DNA from 3 places in the Methylocystis sp. IM3 genome. Region 3 is predicted to be linked to each of the others. Evidence: predicted binding sites of a transcription regulator. Region 3 holds the regulator's gene; each other region holds the start of a gene.
The links. Region 3 encodes PhoB, which activates phosphate uptake and scavenging genes when phosphate is short. Its sites were predicted from a motif close to TGTCATNNANCTGTCAT; they were not measured.

Region 1: WOC76_RS09455 (PstS family phosphate ABC transporter substrate-binding protein) is a predicted target of PhoB. The motif match lies at 1,618-1,634, and genes of this name have one in related genera.
Region 2: WOC76_RS03930 (UDP-2,3-diacylglucosamine diphosphatase) is a predicted target of PhoB. The motif match lies at 4,484-4,500, and genes of this name have one in related genera.

Annotation. Positions count from the first base shown of each region.
Region 1 covers NZ_JBBPBZ010000002.1:1,563,701-1,569,349, forward strand. Annotated here, with positions in the region: gene WOC76_RS09440 (cell envelope biogenesis protein TolA) at 1-245, opposite strand, end outside; gene WOC76_RS09445 (ExbD/TolR family protein) at 256-705, opposite strand; gene tolQ (protein TolQ) at 708-1,454, opposite strand; gene WOC76_RS09455 (PstS family phosphate ABC transporter substrate-binding protein) at 1,684-2,655, shown strand; gene ybgC (tol-pal system-associated acyl-CoA thioesterase) at 2,692-3,108, opposite strand; gene ruvB (Holliday junction branch migration DNA helicase RuvB) at 3,109-4,146, opposite strand; gene WOC76_RS09470 (Uma2 family endonuclease) at 4,207-4,791, shown strand; gene WOC76_RS09475 (methyltransferase family protein) at 4,767-5,363, opposite strand; gene ruvA (Holliday junction branch migration protein RuvA) at 5,450-5,649, opposite strand, start outside.
Region 2 covers NZ_JBBPBZ010000002.1:442,170-447,818, forward strand. Annotated here, with positions in the region: tRNA gene WOC76_RS03905 (tRNA-Phe) at 1-70, opposite strand, end outside; gene WOC76_RS03910 (RidA family protein) at 203-556, shown strand; gene WOC76_RS03915 (HesA/MoeB/ThiF family protein) at 540-1,322, opposite strand; gene WOC76_RS03920 (bestrophin-like domain) at 1,447-2,469, shown strand; gene WOC76_RS03925 (glycosyltransferase family 4 protein) at 2,486-3,574, opposite strand; gene WOC76_RS03930 (UDP-2,3-diacylglucosamine diphosphatase) at 3,575-4,429, opposite strand; gene WOC76_RS03935 (helix-turn-helix domain-containing protein) at 4,621-5,238, shown strand; gene bfr (bacterioferritin) at 5,330-5,649, opposite strand, start outside.
Region 3 covers NZ_JBBPBZ010000002.1:142,912-148,560, forward strand. Annotated here, with positions in the region: gene WOC76_RS02425 (aspartate aminotransferase family protein) at 1-377, opposite strand, end outside; gene WOC76_RS02430 (GcrA family cell cycle regulator) at 835-1,380, shown strand; gene phoB (phosphate regulon transcriptional regulator PhoB) at 1,411-2,157, opposite strand; gene phoU (phosphate signaling complex protein PhoU) at 2,154-2,885, opposite strand; gene pstB (phosphate ABC transporter ATP-binding protein PstB) at 2,899-3,681, opposite strand; gene pstA (phosphate ABC transporter permease PstA) at 3,683-4,522, opposite strand; gene pstC (phosphate ABC transporter permease subunit PstC) at 4,539-5,522, opposite strand.

The sequences.
Region 1 (5,649 bases), 1.4 Mb from region 3:
TCGGGCTTCGTCTCGCTTTGCGGGGCGACCTTGTCCACGCGCTGTGAGGGCTTCAGGTCGCGCGCGGATTTTTCGCCTTTGGCGACCTGATTGAGCGCGTCGCCGGTGACGACCTCGATCGGGATCATCTCCTGCGCGTCGTCAAATTTCTTCGTATCCGAGAACAGGACGAGCGCCGCCAGCAACAGCCCCGCATGGGCCGCGGAAGAGATGACGACGCCAGGCTCGGAGCGCGAAACCCTCACCTTCGCAGACTCACTTCTTCTCCTGCTCGGTCACCAGGGCGACCTTCTTGTATCCTGCGGTGGTGACGAGGGACATGACCTCCGCCACGCGGCCGTAGTTCACCGCCTTGGAGCCGCGCACGTAAATGCGCTCGTCGAAGCCCTGCTTGACGGTGTCCTTGAGCCTGTCGAGAAGCTGCTCCGCCTCGACCGGCTGATCCATGAGGAAGATCTGGCCCTTGTCGTCGATGGCGATCGAGACCGGCTTCTGGTCGATGTTGAGCTGGCCGGCCTTGGTCTGCGGCAGATCGACGGCGACGCCGGTCGCGAGCAGGGGCGCCGCGACCATGAAGATGATGAGCAGCACCAGCATGACGTCGATGAACGGCGTCATGTTGATTTCGGCCATGGCGCCATAACGCGGCACGCCGCGCCGGCGCCGGCCGCCCTTGCGTCCGGGGCTGGAAATCGACGCGCCCATGGTCAGGCCGCCCGGTCGCGGTTCGAGGCCGCGTGCTGGTCGATCTGGCGCGAGAGAATGGCCGAGAATTCGTCGGCGAAGCTCTCCATGCGCGCCTGCGCCCTGGCCACGTCGCCCTGCATCTTGTTGTAGGCGATGAGCGCCGGAATGGCCGCGAACAGGCCGATGGCGGTGGCGAGCAGCGCCTCGGCGATGCCGGGCGCGACGACCGCGAGCGAGGTGTTCTTGGAGGCGGCGATGGAGCGGAAGGAGGTCATGATGCCCCAGACCGTGCCGAAGAGGCCGACGAAGGGACCCGCCGAGGCGACCGTGGCGAGCACCAGAAGATTTGATTCGAGCTTCTCGACCTCGCGCGCGATGGAGACGTCCAGCACCTTCTCGATGCGCGCCTGAAGGCCCATGAAGCTGGCGCTGGCGCCTGTCTGAAACGAGCGTTTCCATTCCTTCATGGCGGCGACGAAGAGGGTCGCCATGCCCGAGGTCGGCCGCTCGGACAGCTTGCCGTAGAGCTCTTCGAGGGAATTGCCGGACCAGAAATTCTCCTCGAAACGATCCATGGCGCGCCGGACGCGCGTGAAGAGCAGCGTCTTGTCGATGATGATGGCCCAGCACCACACCGAGGCCAGCAGCAGCCCGACCATCACGAATTTCACGACGATGTGCGCGCCCCAGAACATCGTCCAGATGGTGATCTCGGCGGCGGGAGCGGCCCCGGCGGCGGCGGTCGCGGCGATGTCGGCTGGATTCATGATTTGTCCTTGAAGCGGTATCCGGCGCGCTTTTCCTTGAAAGCGCGTCCATATTGCCCGCAATTTCGCCCTTTCTGGGGCTCGGTTGCGCCGCACAAGGATGACCTATCCCCGAAGCGTTAACAAGCCGTAAGGGTTAAGGCGTCGTTTCCAGACGAGGCGGTGTCATCTGATTGTCAGCTTGTTTCTGGATCATGACAGTAGAATCCTCCGTGTCCCCGAGCCCCTCATGCGACGCTTCTTCGCGACGGTCTTCGCCTTTTGCGCGTTGACCCTTCCCGCCGTCTCCTTCGATCTCGAGCTTTCGCCCTACAGGCCGGTCGGGGCTCTGTCCGGTAGGCTGAAATCGGTCGGCTCGGATACGCTTCTGCGCGAGATGGAGCTATGGGCCGAGGGCTTCAAATCCATCTATCCCGGCGTAACCGTGGAGATCGAAGGCAAGGGCTCCAACACGGCGCCGCCCGCTCTGCTCTCCGGGGAGTCGCAGCTCGCGCCCATGTCCCGCCAGATGACCCCGGACGAGGTCGCGGCGTTCGAGACGGCGCGCGGCTATCGGCCGGCGGGCGTTCTCGTCGCGGTGGACGCGCTTGCGATCTACGTTCACAAGGACAATCCCATCCAGTGCCTCACGCTGGAGCAACTCGACCGGATTTTCGCCGAGAACCCCAAAAGCGCCGGCGGCAAGAGCGCGCGGCTTTGGGGCGATGTGGGGGCGACCGGCGAATGGGCCGCCAAGCCGATCACGCTCTATGGCCGCAATACGCTCTCCGGAACGAATAAATTCTTCAAACAGAACGTGCTCGGCGGCGGCGATTTCAAGGACGCCGTCCAACAGCAGCCGGGCTCGGAAGCGGTGGTCGGGGCGGTTGCGGGGGATCAGGGCGCCATCGGCTATTCGGGGATCGGCTACAAGACCGACGGGGTGCGCGCCGTACCGGTCGCCGCGACCGCCGGCAAAAAGTGCTTCGACACCTCCTTCGAGAGCGCCTACACGCGGAAATATCCCCTCGCCAGGGGTCTTTATGTCTATGTTCTGAAAGATCCGAAATCGCCGCTGGACACGCTGTCCGGCGAATTTGTGAAATATGTTCTGTCGCGCGACGGTCAGGCGCAGGCGAAAAAGGGCGGCTATTACCCGATCACGCGAAATATCCGCGAGCATGAACTGACCCGTCTCGGGCTGCTCGCATCGGCGGAATGAGCGGCCGAGGCGATGGCCCGACGGGCCAGCCTCGTCTCAATGCGGGGGCCGCAGCGCCTCGAACTTCGCCCGCACGTCCGCGGGCAGCCGTTTCGCCCGTCCCTCCTCGACGCAGACGACCTTCACGGTCGCCGTCACCAGCGTCTCGTCGCCGCGAAGCACGCGCTGGTCGAGTATCAGCGAGGCGGCGCCGAGTTCGAGGGGCGCCGTCTGCACGCTCAAAAGATCGTCCATGAGCGCGGGCTTGCGGAAGTCGATCTCCATGGCTCGAACCACGAAGAAAATCGGCGCGCCCGCCGCGCCCTCGAGCAAGGGGCGCTGATCGAGCCCGATCGAGCGCAACAGCTCGGTGCGCCCGCGCTCCATGAAGCGGATGTAGGACGTATGATAGACGAGGCCGGAGGCGTCCGTGTCCTCCCAATAGACCCGGATGGGGAGCGTGTGAGCGTTCATTTATTCCTCGTCTACAAACAACCCGAACTGCCCGCCCGGCCTCGACGGCTCCGCGAGCCCCAGATGGCGGAAGGCGTGGGGCGTCAGCAGGCGGCCGCGCGGCGTGCGCTGGAGGAAGCCTTGCTGGAGCAGATAGGGTTCGATGATGTCCTCGATGGCGTCGCGCGGCTCGGAAAGGGCGGCGGCGATGGTCTCGATCCCGACCGGCCCGCCCCCGAAATTGATCGCCACCATGTCGAGATAGCGCCGGTCCATGATGTCCAGCCCGATCGAATCCACGTCGAGCAGCGACAGAGACCGGTCGGCCAGCTCCCGCGTAATTGTTGCTAACCCCTCGACGACGGCGAAGTCCCGCACGCGCCGCAGCAGGCGGCCGGCGATGCGTGGCGTGCCGCGCGACCGCCGCGCGATCTCGCGCGCGCCCTCGTCGCTCATGCCGACGCCGATGACCCGCGCGCCGCGCTTGATGATCAGCTCCAGCTCCTGGGCCGTGTAGAAATTCAGCCGCACAGGGATGCCGAAGCGGTCGCGCAGCGGCGTCGTCAGCAGGCCCGCGCGCGTCGTCGCGCCGACGAGGGTGAATTTCGCAAGGTCGATCTTTACCGAGCGGGCCGCCGGCCCCTCGCCGATGATGAGGTCGAGTTGGAAATCCTCCATCGCGGGATAGAGAATTTCCTCCACCGCCGGATTGAGCCGGTGAATTTCGTCGATGAAGAGCACGTCGCGCGGCTCGAGATTGGTGAGCTGCGCCGCGAGATCGCCGGCCTTGGCGATCACCGGCCCCGAGGTGGAGCGGAAATTGACGCCGAGCTCGCGGGCGACGATCTGCGCCAGCGTGGTCTTGCCGAGGCCGGGAGGGCCGACGAGCAGCACATGGTCGAGCGCGTCGCCACGCGTCTTGGCGGCCTCGATGAAGACCTTGAGATTGGCGCGCGCCGCCTCCTGGCCGGTGAAATCGGCGAGCGTCAGGGGACGCAGGCTCGCATCCGCGTCGTCGTCGCGCTGCTCTGGGCTGACAAGCCGGGCAGGGGTGGTCAAGGATCGCTCCCATGCGCCGGCGCGCGCGCTATGCTGATCTTCGCCAAACGGAGCCGCGCCGTGAATCGCCCGTCCTCGCAATACGAGTATATGTCCCTCGACGATTTCGAGGAACTTCTCGCCGACAAGCCCGCCGACGAGAAATGGGAGCTGATCGGCGGCCGCGTCGTGCGGATGATGGTCGGCGCGCGCTGGGAGCACAATTACATCATCCAGAATCTCGCCGGCGGCCTGCGGGAGCGCCTGAGGGCAAGCGGCTCCCCCTGCCGGACGCTCGTTGAATCGTTCCGGCTGCGGAGTGTGGAGAGCGACTCCTCCACGCTTCCCGACATCATCGTCCACTGTCGCGCCCTGGAGCCGGGAGCGGCCTATCTAACCGAGCCGACCGCCCTCGTCGAAGTCATGTCGGAAGGCAGCAAGGCGCGCGACCGCTTCGAAGAATGGGCTGTTTACCAGCGTCTGCCGAGCCTTCGGCACTACGTGCTCGTGGAGCGTGACAGGGCGCATATCGAGGCGTTCGACCGGGTCGGGGCGGATTGGGCGGGCGTGCGCATCCTCGACGGGCTCGGTCAGTCGCTCGCGCTTCCTGCCATCGGCGTGTCCATCCCCTTGGCTGAAATTTACCGCGACGTCCTTACCGGCTGAGCCCGCCGCCCCAACCAGCGGTTCACCCGTGCGCAATAATTGGCGAATTCGTCCGGGTGCCGGGCGCGTAGCGCCGCTTCCTCATTGGGGACGATGAGTCTGTCCATGCCCCAGTAATGGCCGTAGAGCAGCGCCGCCACCGTCATGAGAAGCGTCAGCGCGCAGGGCGCTTCGCTCGTGAGGCAGACGCCGATCAATCCGAGCGACCAGGCGAGGCTCTGGAGAAGGGAAACCACATAGACCGGGTTTCGGGAGAAGGCATAGACGCCGCTGGTGACGAGCGTTTCGGAGCCGACGAACTGCCGCGCGTCGCCGCCCCTTTTTTCAAGATAGACGACCAGGCCAAGCTTCAAGGCCAGCAACAGCCCATAGACCGCGCCAGCGACAAGGACGGCGCGCGCGCCTTGTGGGGTCGGGGCGCTCAGGTGCAAAAGCAGCAGCGTCGCCGCGGCGTAAGCCGAGGTCGCGGCGAGATCCACGAGAAAAATGCGGGAGAACTGCAAATCTTGCCGGAGCCGCCGGACAGCCAGCGCCAGAAACGGAACGCGCCCCTTGGCCTGTGCCACGCTCATGCGGATCCCCGAGTTCAGCCGGCGCGGTTTTGCGCCGCGTTAACCCACTCTTATTGTCGACAAGACTTTACCTTTGCCTTAACGCGCTATTTGGCCAGCTCCTTCAGCCCCTGGCGGATGAGCGCGCCCGTCTCGGCGCCTTCGCCGAGCAGTTTCACGCTGGCCGCAACGGCCACGGCCGCCTGCGGCCGGCCATAGCCGAGATTGACGAGCGCCGAGATGGCGTCTCGCACGGCCGAGGGCGCGTTCTGGTCCTCGTCGCCGCCCGAAAGTTTGGCGACGACCG
Region 2 (5,649 bases), 300 kb from region 3:
CCAGGGGCGGAATCGAACCACCGACACTGCGATTTTCAGTCGCATGCTCTACCAACTGAGCTACCTGGGCCCGCGCGGAGCGCGTGGAGGGGCTTATAGAAAGGGCTCGGCCTCTTGTCCAGCGGGGTCGGCGCAATTTTTAGCGTCTCTTGCCGGGAGGCGCCGCTTCCCCTAAACCCGCCTCGAGCAGAACGGAGGGAAAATGAGCGATATCAGGCGAATTGGCGCGGGGCCGCGCATGAGCAAGGCGGTCGTCTCCGGCAACGCCGTTTACACGGCCGGACAGGTCGCGGAGAAAACCAAGGGCGGCCCGGTCGCCGATCAGACCCGCGAGATTCTCGACCTCATCGACGCGCTGCTCGCCGAGGCGGGGACCGAAAAGTCGAAAATCCTTTCGGCCACCATCTATCTGTCCGACATCTCGACCTTCGCCGAAATGAACAGCGTCTGGGACGTCTGGGTCGACAAGGGCAACCCGCCCGCCCGCGCCACCGTCGAGGCGAAGCTCGTGACGCCGGATTACAAGGTCGAGATCGCCGTCATCGCGGCGAGGTGACGCCGGTCAGCGGATTGTCCGGATCATGGGCGTAGCGCAGCGTCTCGAAGCGCATCGCGAGCGTGTCGATCAGGAGCAGGCGCCCCACGAGGCCCTCTCCGAAGCCGGCGATCTCGCGAATCACTTCGAGCGCCATCATGGCGCCGACGATTCCCGTCAGCGCGCCCAATATGCCCGCCTCCTCGCAGCTCGGTACGGTTCCGGGCGGCGGAGGTTCGGGAAATAGGCAGCGATAGGTCGGGTTGGGCCGGCCGTCTGGCCCCGCCTCGAAGGGCCGCAGGGTGGTGAGCGACGCGTCGAAACCGCCGACGGCCGCCGTCACCAGCGGCTTCTTTTCGTAAAAGCAGGCGTCCGAAACGAGATAGCGGGTCGCGAAATTGTCCGAGCCGTCGGCGACGACGTCGTAGCCGGCGATCAGCGCCCGCGCATTCTCGCGCGTCAGCCGCAGCGCATGGGGTTCGACGGCGACATGCGGATTGAGTCGGCGGATGGCGTCCTGGGCGCTTTCCACCTTGGGCCGGCCGACGCTTGGCGTGTCGTGGATCACCTGGCGCTGAAGGTTGGAGAGCGAAACGGCGTCGTCGTCCACGAGGCCGAGGACGCCCGTTCCCGCGGCGGCGAGATATTGCAGCAGGGGCGCGCCGAGGCCGCCCGCGCCGATCACGAGCACGCGCGCGGCTTTGAGTTTTTGCTGCCCCGGCCCCCCGATCTCGCGCAGCACGAGATGGCGGGCGTAGCGTTCGATCTCCTCGGGCGAGAGGCTCATTGAGGCTCCTGGCGCACACGCGCTCGGCGAATTCGCGAGCCTGGCCCTCTTGCCGGATCGATTCGCGGCGGTTTGGGCGGCTCGGCGCGGAACATAGCCGCTCGGCCGCCCGGCCTCCAGACATATGCAGGCGATCGCGCATGAGGCGGATGGAGAGGCTCCCAATAAGCGCCAGCAAACGCTTCACCCCCTTGCGCAGGCCTCGGACTTTGCCGATTTCCCGGAGCAGGGGATCAAGCTATATAGCTGTGCAATAAGGCAATCTTGCTGCCGAGAGAGTATTGGCGCGCCTCCGGTCTGCTGCGCCAACCTAACTCATGCCTCATGCAGTCGCGCAGCGCGGAATGTGAAAAGGAGCTGGATGGCGATGCTCGAATCGTTCTCGCTGGACCGATATGTCATTGGCGTTCCGACTATTATTTTTTCCGCCATTTGCATTGCCGTATCCCAGGTCTTGATCAAGAAAAAGGTCGGCAGAGAAATAATAAAAGAATGCCACGAAGTCGGCGGTTATTATCTGGCTATCGTTGGCGGGTTTTATTCGGTCCTGCTTGGACTGATCGTATTCTCTGCGATGGACAAGTTTTCCAAGGCGGGCGACACCGTGGATAACGAAACCAGGTCGATTGTTGGGCTTTATACCTTGTCCAGTCAGTTCCCGAATGAAGGCAAGTCGCTTCAAGACAAGCTTCGAGCATATACCGACGAGGTCGCGGATAATGAATTCCATCTGATGGAGTCCGACGAAACGAGTCAAAAAGCGCACAACCTCTTGCTCGACGTCGTCGATATTTTGAAGAAAATCGAGCCGAAATCGCAGAACCAACAGGCCATCTATCCAGTGATGCTTTCTGAGGTCATTCAGCTTTGGGATAGTCGGCGCGATAGATTGAAGTCATCGAATTTCAGTATACCAACCGCGGAATGGGTCGTTTTGATCGCCGGGGCTCTCATTACGGTGGCTTTTACATTTTTCTTTACGATCGATAATCATTTAGCCCACGTCTTGATGACGGGCCTGATCGCGACCCTGATCATGACGTCGCTGTATCTTGTGCTGTTGTTTGGCGATCCATTCTCTGGAGATTTGAGAGTTTCGAACAACAGCTTTGTTCTCACTCAGAAAATCATGCAGCAAAGACGGTGACGAAGTGGCGCGGCCTTCAGGGCTGGACGGGCTGGCCCTTGTCGACGGTCTGGCGCTTGTCGTCCGTTTCCCGCAGCGCGACGACGCCGACGCCGCCGAGCGAGGCCGCGCCCCGGGCGTAAGCGATATTGTCGAGGAACTGCCTGGCGCAGTTTTCCCAGGTGAAGGCGAGGGCGTGGGCGCGAGCGGCGTCGCGCGGAATGTCGAGGGCCATGAGCGCCGCCGCGCGCAGATCCTCGCTCAGCACCCCCGCGCCGCTCGAGCCGATGACGTCGAGCGGCCCCATGACCGGGAAAGCCGCCACGGGCAGGCCGCAGGCGAGGGCCTCGAGCAGCACGACGCCGAATGTGTCGGTGCGGCTCGGAAAGACGAAGACATCCGAGGCGGCGTAAAGGCCCGCCAGTTCGCCGGGCGTCTTGAAGCCCAGAAACCGCGCATCTGCATAGCGCGCTTCGAGCGCCGCGCGCGCCGGCCCGTCTCCGGCCACGACCTTGGTCCCCGGCAGATCGAGGGCGAGAAAGGCCTCGACATTCTTTTCGACAGCCAGGCGGCCGGCGTAGAGAAAAATGGGCCGGGGAAGATCGAGCGGGACCTTCGCCTCGGGCGAGAAAATGGCGTGGTCCACCCCGCGCGACCAGCGCAGCAGGCGCCGGAATCCGCGCGAATCGAGCTCCCGTGCGAGGCTCGGCGTCGCCGCCATCACCCCGGCGCCGGCATTGTGGAAGCGGCGCAGCGCGGCGTAGCTCCAGCCCACGGGCAACCCCGTGCGCGCATGGATATATTCGGGAAAGCGCGTGTGGAAGGAGGTGGTGAAGACACGTCCGTCGCGCAGGCAGACGGCGCGCGTCGCAAGGCCGATCGGGCCTTCCGTCGCGATATGGATGTGGTTGTAGCCCTGGGCGAGACGGCGGCGCACCGCGCGCGGCGTGGCGAGCGCGAGCGAAATCTCCCGATAGGTGGGCATGGGGACGCGGCAGAAGTCCTGCGGCGTGAGGAAATCCAGCTCGGCCCCGAGCGGCGCCGCCGCGCAGGCGAGCGATTCCAGCGAACGCACGACGCCATTGACCTGCGGACGCCAGGCGTCCGTCGCGACGAGGATGCGCATTTACGCAGCCGCCGCTCTCGGCGCCGGCAGCGCCTTGACGGGCGTGGCGGCGGCGTCGCGCTCGGCCGCGGTCATGCGCCAGTGGAGCACCTCGAAACTGCCGTCCTCGTGCTCGGCCACGGCGGTGCAGCTTTCGACGAAATCGCCGGTGTTCACATAGAGCACGCCGTCGATGGTCTTGATCGTCGCGTGATGGATATGGCCGCAGACGACGCCGTCGACGCCACGCCGCTCGGCCTCCGCGGCGAGCGTTTTCTCGTAATCGCCAATGAAGTTCACGGCGTTCTTGACCTTGTATTTGGCCCAGGCGGACAGCGACCAGTAGCCGACGCCAAAGAGCCGGCGCGCGCGGTTGAACCAGGTGTTGGCGGCGATGGCCACGTCATAGGCCCAGTCGCCGAGATGCGCGAGCCAGCGCGCATTGCGAACGACGATATCGAACTGATCGCCGTGAATGACGAGCATCTTCCGGCCCGTGGCGGTTTCATGGACCGCGTGATCCACCACGTCGATCCCGCCGAAGGTCAAGCCCGTGTAGTCGCGGGCGAATTCGTCGTGATTGCCCGGCACATAGATGACGCGGGCGCCCTTGCGGGCCTTGCGCAGCAGCTTCTGGACGACGTCGTTGTGGGCCTGCGGCCAATGCCAGCCCTTGCGCAGTTTCCAGCCGTCGACGATGTCGCCGACGAGATAGATCGTCTCCGCGTCATTGTGCTTGAGGAAATCGAGAAGAAGATGCGCCTGCGCCGCCTTGGCGCCGAGATGCAGATCGGACAGGAAAAGGGTCCGGTAGCGTCTGGGCTCCGGCTCGAGGGCGAGGGCGCCCGGCATATTCGCAGCAAAGTCTTCGGCCATGAGCGCCTGCGCCTCCCGCCGTCGATGACGTTCACGCTCTTTCATCAGAGCGAGGTCACAGTCCGATGACAGCGGGAGGGGCGCGCATTGACGTCCCCCTGCGCCGTTCGATATTTCGAACGAAATCGGATAGTGTTCCGCACGACTTCAAAAGACAGGGAGCGACGCCGGATCGGCCCGGCGCGGGTAGAATGGGCGTCGAGGGCAAGGAAAAGCACAAGATTCTGGAGGCGGGCGCGCTGGCGCTCTCGGGCCAGCTCGGCGCCACCATCCAGCGGCTGCGCAAGGCCTACAACCTGTCGCTTTCGGAGCTGTCGCAGCAATCCGGCGTCGCCAAGTCGATCATCAGCCAGATCGAGCGCAACGAGACCAATCCGACGCTCGCCACCATCTGGCGCCTCGCCCAGGCGCTGGACGTCTCCATCGAGCGCGTGTTGCAGACGACGGAGGACGAACCGTTTCTCGAAAAGACGAGCAAGGCCGACACGCCGATCCTGCTTTCGGACGACGGCAAATGCCGCCTTGCCATCATCGGCTGGATCAAGACCGTCGAATGGCTGCAGGCCTATGAATTGTCGGCCGATCCCGGCGGCGTGCTGGAATCGGACGCCCATCAGCGCGGCTCGGTCGAAAGCCTGTCGGTGCGCGAGGGCGAGCTCGAGGTGGAGGTCGCGGGCGCGCGCGAGACCGTCAAGGCCGGTGAGACGCTGCGCTATCGCTGCGACCGGCCGCATGTGATCCGCAACCTTGGCAAGTCGCAGGCGCAGGCGACCATGATCTGCATGCTCAAGGCCGCGGTGATGGAATAGGGCCTGTCGGTTTCGTCCTCATCGTCGGACGCAAAAGAAAAGGCAGGCCGCTCGCGCCGCCTGCCTCCAGAAAAAGCGGCGCGCCCGCCTCTTACGACAGCCCGCCGATGTGCTTTTGCGCGTAGAGCTGCCAGCCGAGCTGCTTGATGAGCTCCTGCTGGGTCTCCAGAAAGTCGATATGGCCTTCCTCGCTCTCGATGATGCTCTCGAAGAGCTGCATCGAGACGCGGTCGTCGACCGAATCACAATAGACGGCCGCCTCAATGTAGAGCTTGCGCGCCTCGATCTCGGTCGCGAGATCGGCTGCGATGATTTCCTCGACCGTCTGGCCGATGCGCAGCGGATCGAGCACCTGCATGTTGGGAAAGCCCTCGAGGAAGAGAATGCGCTTGGCGAACTCATCCGCGTGCT
Region 3 (5,649 bases):
TCGAAGGTAATGAGCCGGTAGCGTTCCGGCGCACCATTGGCGGCGTGAAATTTGCGCGCCGTCTTGATCGCGCATTCGACGGCCTCGGCGCCGGAATTGGCGAAGAAGACCACATCCGCGAAGGTCGCCGCGACGAGGCGCTCGGCGAGGCGCTCGGCCTGCGGAATGCGAAAGAGATTGGAGACGTGCCAGGGCTTTTCGGCCGCGGCCTTCAGCGTCGCGACGAGATGCGGATGCTCGTGCCCAAGCGAGAGCACCGCGACGCCGGAGGCGAAATCCAGGTAACGGTCGCCATTCTCGGCGAAAAGCCAGGCGCCTTCGCCCCGCGTGAAGGCGATGTCGGCCCGCGCATAGGTCGGATAGAGCGCAGAAGTCAAAACCAAGCTCCAAGCCCACGGGAGCGGCCCGCGGCCGGACCCCAAAAACAAAGCGCCGCCCTTTTTGAGGGCGGCAAACTGTAGTCTTTATTCTATGCGCGCAAGCGCCTTCGGTCAAATCCCGCCACGGGGGCGCGAGGCCGCCTGGATCGGCCGCGCTGTAGACTTTCACAGGCGAACTCTTTGTGAAAAACGCCTTGCAGGTGTGGCTCCAGCGACTCACCCGCGCCGGAAAGCGCACGAAACCCTGTTGAGAACGCCCCCATCTGCTTGCCAGCGACTCGCGCCCGTGATTCAAAAGGACCGTCAGTTTTTGCCGATGCGGGACGCGTTTTTCGCCCGCATGGCGCTTCTCGAGTTTTCGACGCGGGTCTCATCGACGCCGGTTGTCCCGGCGCAGCGACGGATAGTCGATTCCGTTGACGGCCGCTTCGAACAGACCGCTTGGAGGTCAAAAATGTCTTGGACCGAGGAACGGGTCGAGCTGTTGCGCAAGCTTTGGGGCGACGGCCTGAGCGCGAGCCAGGTGGCGGCGGAGCTTGGACCCGGCATCACACGCAACGCGGTCATCGGCAAGATTCATCGGCTCGGCCTCGCGGAGCGCGCCAAGACGGCGGCCGCCCCGCGTCCCCGCTCGGCGGTGAAGGGAGCCGCTGCTCGTCAACCGGCGCCCGCGCAGATCGTCGCCGCTGCGGCGCCCCGCGCCGGCGGCCATGCCGTTCACGGCAATGTGGCTCTCGCCTATGCGCCGCAGGCCATGGTCGTCGCGCGCGTCGCCCCTGAAGATGTCGTCATTCCCCTGTCGGAGCGCGTGACGCTCATGGAGCTGCGGGAATCGATGTGTCGCTGGCCAATGGGCGATCCGACGACGCCGGAATTCCGCTTCTGCGGCGCGAAGTCGCCGATCGGCGCCGGTCCCTATTGCGCGCATCACTCCCGCGTCGCCTATCAGCCGGCGCAGGATCGCCGTCGCGCCCAGATCAGGGCGCCGCGCTTCGCGTGAGCCTTTGCGAGGGACAGGCGGCGCCGTCCCTCATTCCCGTCCGAAGGTCTCGTCGAAGGAATAGCCCGAGCCGCGCACCGTGCGGATCGGATCTTTCTCGCGTCCGCGGATGAGCGCCTTGCGCAGGCGTCCCACATGAACGTCGACAGTGCGCTCGTCGATTTCGGCCGACATGCCCCAGACGCTGTCGAGAAGCTGCGCGCGGGTGAAGACCCGGCCCGGCTTCTCCATGAGATATTCGAGCAGCCGGAACTCGGTGGGACCGAGATGGATCTCGCGGCCGGAGCGGCGCACGCGCCGCGTCTCGCGGTCGAGGTCGATGTCGCCGGCCGTCAGTTTCGAGGCGACGCGCTCGGGGCGGGCGCGACGCAGCAGCGCGCGCACGCGGGCCATCAGCTCGGGCGTGGAGAAGGGCTTTACGACATAGTCGTCGGCGCCGACGGACAGGCCGCGCACGCGTTCGCCTTCTTCGCCGCGCGCCGTCAGCATGATGATCGGCATGTCGCGCGCGACGTCCCGCGCGCGCAGGCGCCGGCAGATTTCGAGACCCGAGACGCCCGGCAGCATCCAGTCGAGCAACAGGAGATCGGGCGGCGACTCCGCGATGCGAAGCTCCGCCTCGTCGCCATTGTCGACATGCTCGACCTGATAGCCTTCGGCTTCGAGATTGTAGACGAGGAGCGTCGCGAGCGGGATCTCGTCCTCGACGACGAGAATGCGCGGCGGGCGGTCGCCGCGGGCCTCGCGGGCGATGGTCTGGCTGGCGGCGTCGTTCATTGCGGAATGTCTTGCTCCGGGCCGGCCAGGGAGGCGTCGAGGGAGCCGCTGCGGGATTTCGGACGCTCCATCGGCATGGCTTCGCCGGTGACGAGATAGACGACCGTCTCGGAGATATTCGTCGTGTGGTCTCCGATGCGCTCGAGGTTCTTCGAGCAGAAGAGAAGATGCGTGCAGAAGGAAATGTTGCGCGGGTCTTCCATCATGAAGGTCAGGAGGTCGCGAAACACGCTGTCCTCGAGCGCGTCGAGATCGGCGTCGTTCTCCCAGACCGCGCGGGCGCGCTCCACGTCGCGCAGCGCATAGGCGTCGAGCGCGTCCTTGAGCTGCGTCGCGGCGACTTCGTGCATCGACCGCAGGCCGACGATGGCGCGCGGCAGCCGCGCCTCAGTCGCAATTTTCAGCGTGCGCTTGGCGATGTTCTTGGCGAGGTCGCCGATCCGCTCAATGTCGCCGGAGATGCGGATCGCCGCGATGCATTCGCGCAGGTCGATCGCCAGCGGCTGGCGCCGCGCGATGGTGAGCACGGCGTTCTCCTCGATCTCGCGCTGGAGAATGTCGAGACGCGCGTCGCTGGCGACGACGCGCCGGGCGAGCTCCACGTCGAGCATGGACAAGGCGTCCATGGCCTCGGCCAGCATCTTCTCGGCGACGCCGCCCATTTCCGAAATCCGGCGGCCGAGCGCCTCGAGGTCGCGGTCGTAGGACTTGACGATATGTTCGCTCATCGCGTTCCCTTCCTCAACCGAACCGGCCGGTGATGTAATCCTGCGTGCGCTTCTCGCGCGGCTTGTTGAAGACCTCGTCGGTGTCGCCGAATTCGACAAGCTCGCCGAGATACATGAAGGCCGTATAATCCGAAACGCGCACCGCCTGCTGCATGTTGTGGGTGACGATGGCGATCGTGTAATCGGCGGCGAGCTCCTCGATCAGCTCCTCGACTTTCGCGGTGGAGATTGGATCGAGCGCCGAGCAGGGCTCGTCGAAGAGGATTACCTCGGGCTGCACCGCGACGCTGCGCGCGATGCAGAGGCGCTGCTGCTGGCCGCCCGAGAGGCCGAGGCCGCTCGTGTGCAGCTTGTCCTTCACCTCGTCCCAGAGCGCCGCGCCGCGCAACGCCGCCTCGACGCGATCGTCCATCTCGGCGCGCGGCAGCTTTTCGTAGAGGCGGATGCCGAAGGCGATGTTTTCGTAGATCGTCATCGGAAAGGGCGTCGGCTTCTGGAACACCATGCCGACGCGCGCGCGCAGCGCGTTCACGTCCACCGCCGGATCGAGGATGTTCTCGCCGTCGAGCAGCACCTCGCCCTCGGCGCGCTGGCCGGGGTAGAGATCGTACATGCGGTTCAGGACGCGCAGCAGCGTGGACTTGCCGCAGCCCGAGGGACCGATGAAGGCGGTGACCCGGTTCGTCGTGAGCGTGAGCGAGATGTCTTTGAGCGCGCGGGTCTTGCCGTAGAAGAAATCGAGGCCCTTGACCGAAACCTTCGGGGCCGGGGCGTGCGTTTGAGCGGCGGCGTTCATGTCAGGACTTCCTGCGGCCGGCGCTCAGCGCGCGGGCGATGATCGAAAGGGTGAGAACGGCGGCGGTGATGAGCAGCGCGCCTGTCCAGGCGAGCTGCTGCCAGTCCTTGTAGGGTGAGAGCGCGAACTGGAAGATGACGACCGGCAGGCTCGCCATCGGGGCGTTGAGGTCGCTCGACCAGAACTGATTGTTGAGCGCGGTGAAGAGCAGCGGCGCCGTTTCGCCGGAGACGCGGGCGACCGCGAGCAGCACGCCCGTCACGATGCCCGCCTTGGCGGCGCGATAGGAGACGCGCGAGATGATCACGGCGCGCGGCGCGCCGAGGGCGGCCGCCGCCTCGCGCAGCGAGCCGGGGACGAGCAGCAGCATGTCTTCCGTGGTGCGCAGCACGACCGGAATGACGATGAGCGACAGCGCCACGGCGCCTGCAATTCCCGAGAAATGCCCCATCGGCGCGACGATGATCGTATAGACGAAGAGGCCGATGACGATCGACGGCGCGCTGAGCAGAATGTCGTTGACGAAGCGCACCACCGTCGCGAGCTTCGTCTTGCGGCCATATTCGGCCATGTAGGTTCCCGCGAGCATTCCGAGCGGCGCGCCGATGGCGACGCCGATCGCCGTCATCGACAGCGAACCGCCGATCGCGTTCATGAGGCCGCCCCGGCTGCCGGGCGGCGGGGTCATCTGCGTGAAGACGGCGGGCGAGAGGCCGCGCAGACCTTCATAGAGAAGGGCGCCGAGAATGAGAAAGAGCCAGGAGAGCCCGAACAGCGCCGCCGCCCAGGCGAGACTCGTCGCCATGGCGTTGCGTCGGCGGCGCTTGGCGTAAAGCGACATGACGTGAGCGCTCCTTTCAGGCCGATTTCTGCTCGATGCGCATCAGCATGTAACGCGCGATGGCGAGCACCACGAAGGTGATGATGAAGAGGATGAGGCCGAGCCCGATCAGGGCGGAGGTATAGACGTCGCCCACCGCCTCGGTGAATTCATTGGCGATGGTCGCGGAGATCGTCGTGCCCGGCGCGAGCAGGGAGGGCGACACCTTGTGGGCGTTGCCGATGACGAAAGTGACCGCCATCGTCTCGCCGAGCGCGCGGCCGAGCGCGAGCATCACGCCGCCGATCACGCCGACGCGCGTATAGGGCAGCACCACATGGCGCATCATTTCCGATGTCGTGCAGCCGATCCCGGTCGCGGCCTCCTTGAGGACGGGCGGGACGGTCGCGAAGACGTCGCGGGAAATGGAGGCGATGAAGGGCAGCACCATCACCGCGAGAATGACGCCCGCCGTCAGCACGCCGATGCCATAGGGCGGGCCGGCGAAGAGGGTGGAGAGGACGGGAATGTCCTTGAACAGCGAGATCAGCCCCGGCTGCACATGCGCCTGCACGAAGGGCGCGAGGACGAAGAGGCCCCAGATGCCGTAGATGATCGAGGGAATGCCGGCGAGAAGCTCGATGGCGACGCTGATCGGGCGTCGCAGCGGATGCGGGCAGAGCTCTGTGAGGAAGGTCGCGATCCCGAGACCGACCGGCACGGCGATCAGCATGGCGATGAGCGAGGTGACGACCGTGCCGTAGATCGCGGGGAGGGCGCCGAAATTATCGGTGACGGGGTTCCAGGCCTGGGAGGTGAGGAAGCCGAGGCCAAAGGCCCGCAAGGCGGGCAAGGAGCCATGGATGAGGGAGACGATCACGCCGCCCAGAATGATCAGCACGACGATCGCGGCCGTGCGGGTCGTCAGATGAAACAGGCGATCGGCGACGGCGATGGCGGAAAGCGCCCTGGCGCGGTCCGCGACGCGCGTCACGCGGGTTTCGATTGCGATCTCCGTCATGTCTGCCGCTCCAGATTCGTTTCCCGTCGGCCCGGTCGTCGTCATGAGATGCTCCCGACGCCGGCTCCGGTTCGAACCGGCGTCTTTTTTTCGAGGCGGTCTTCGTTTTGGACCGCCTGCGCGCCGG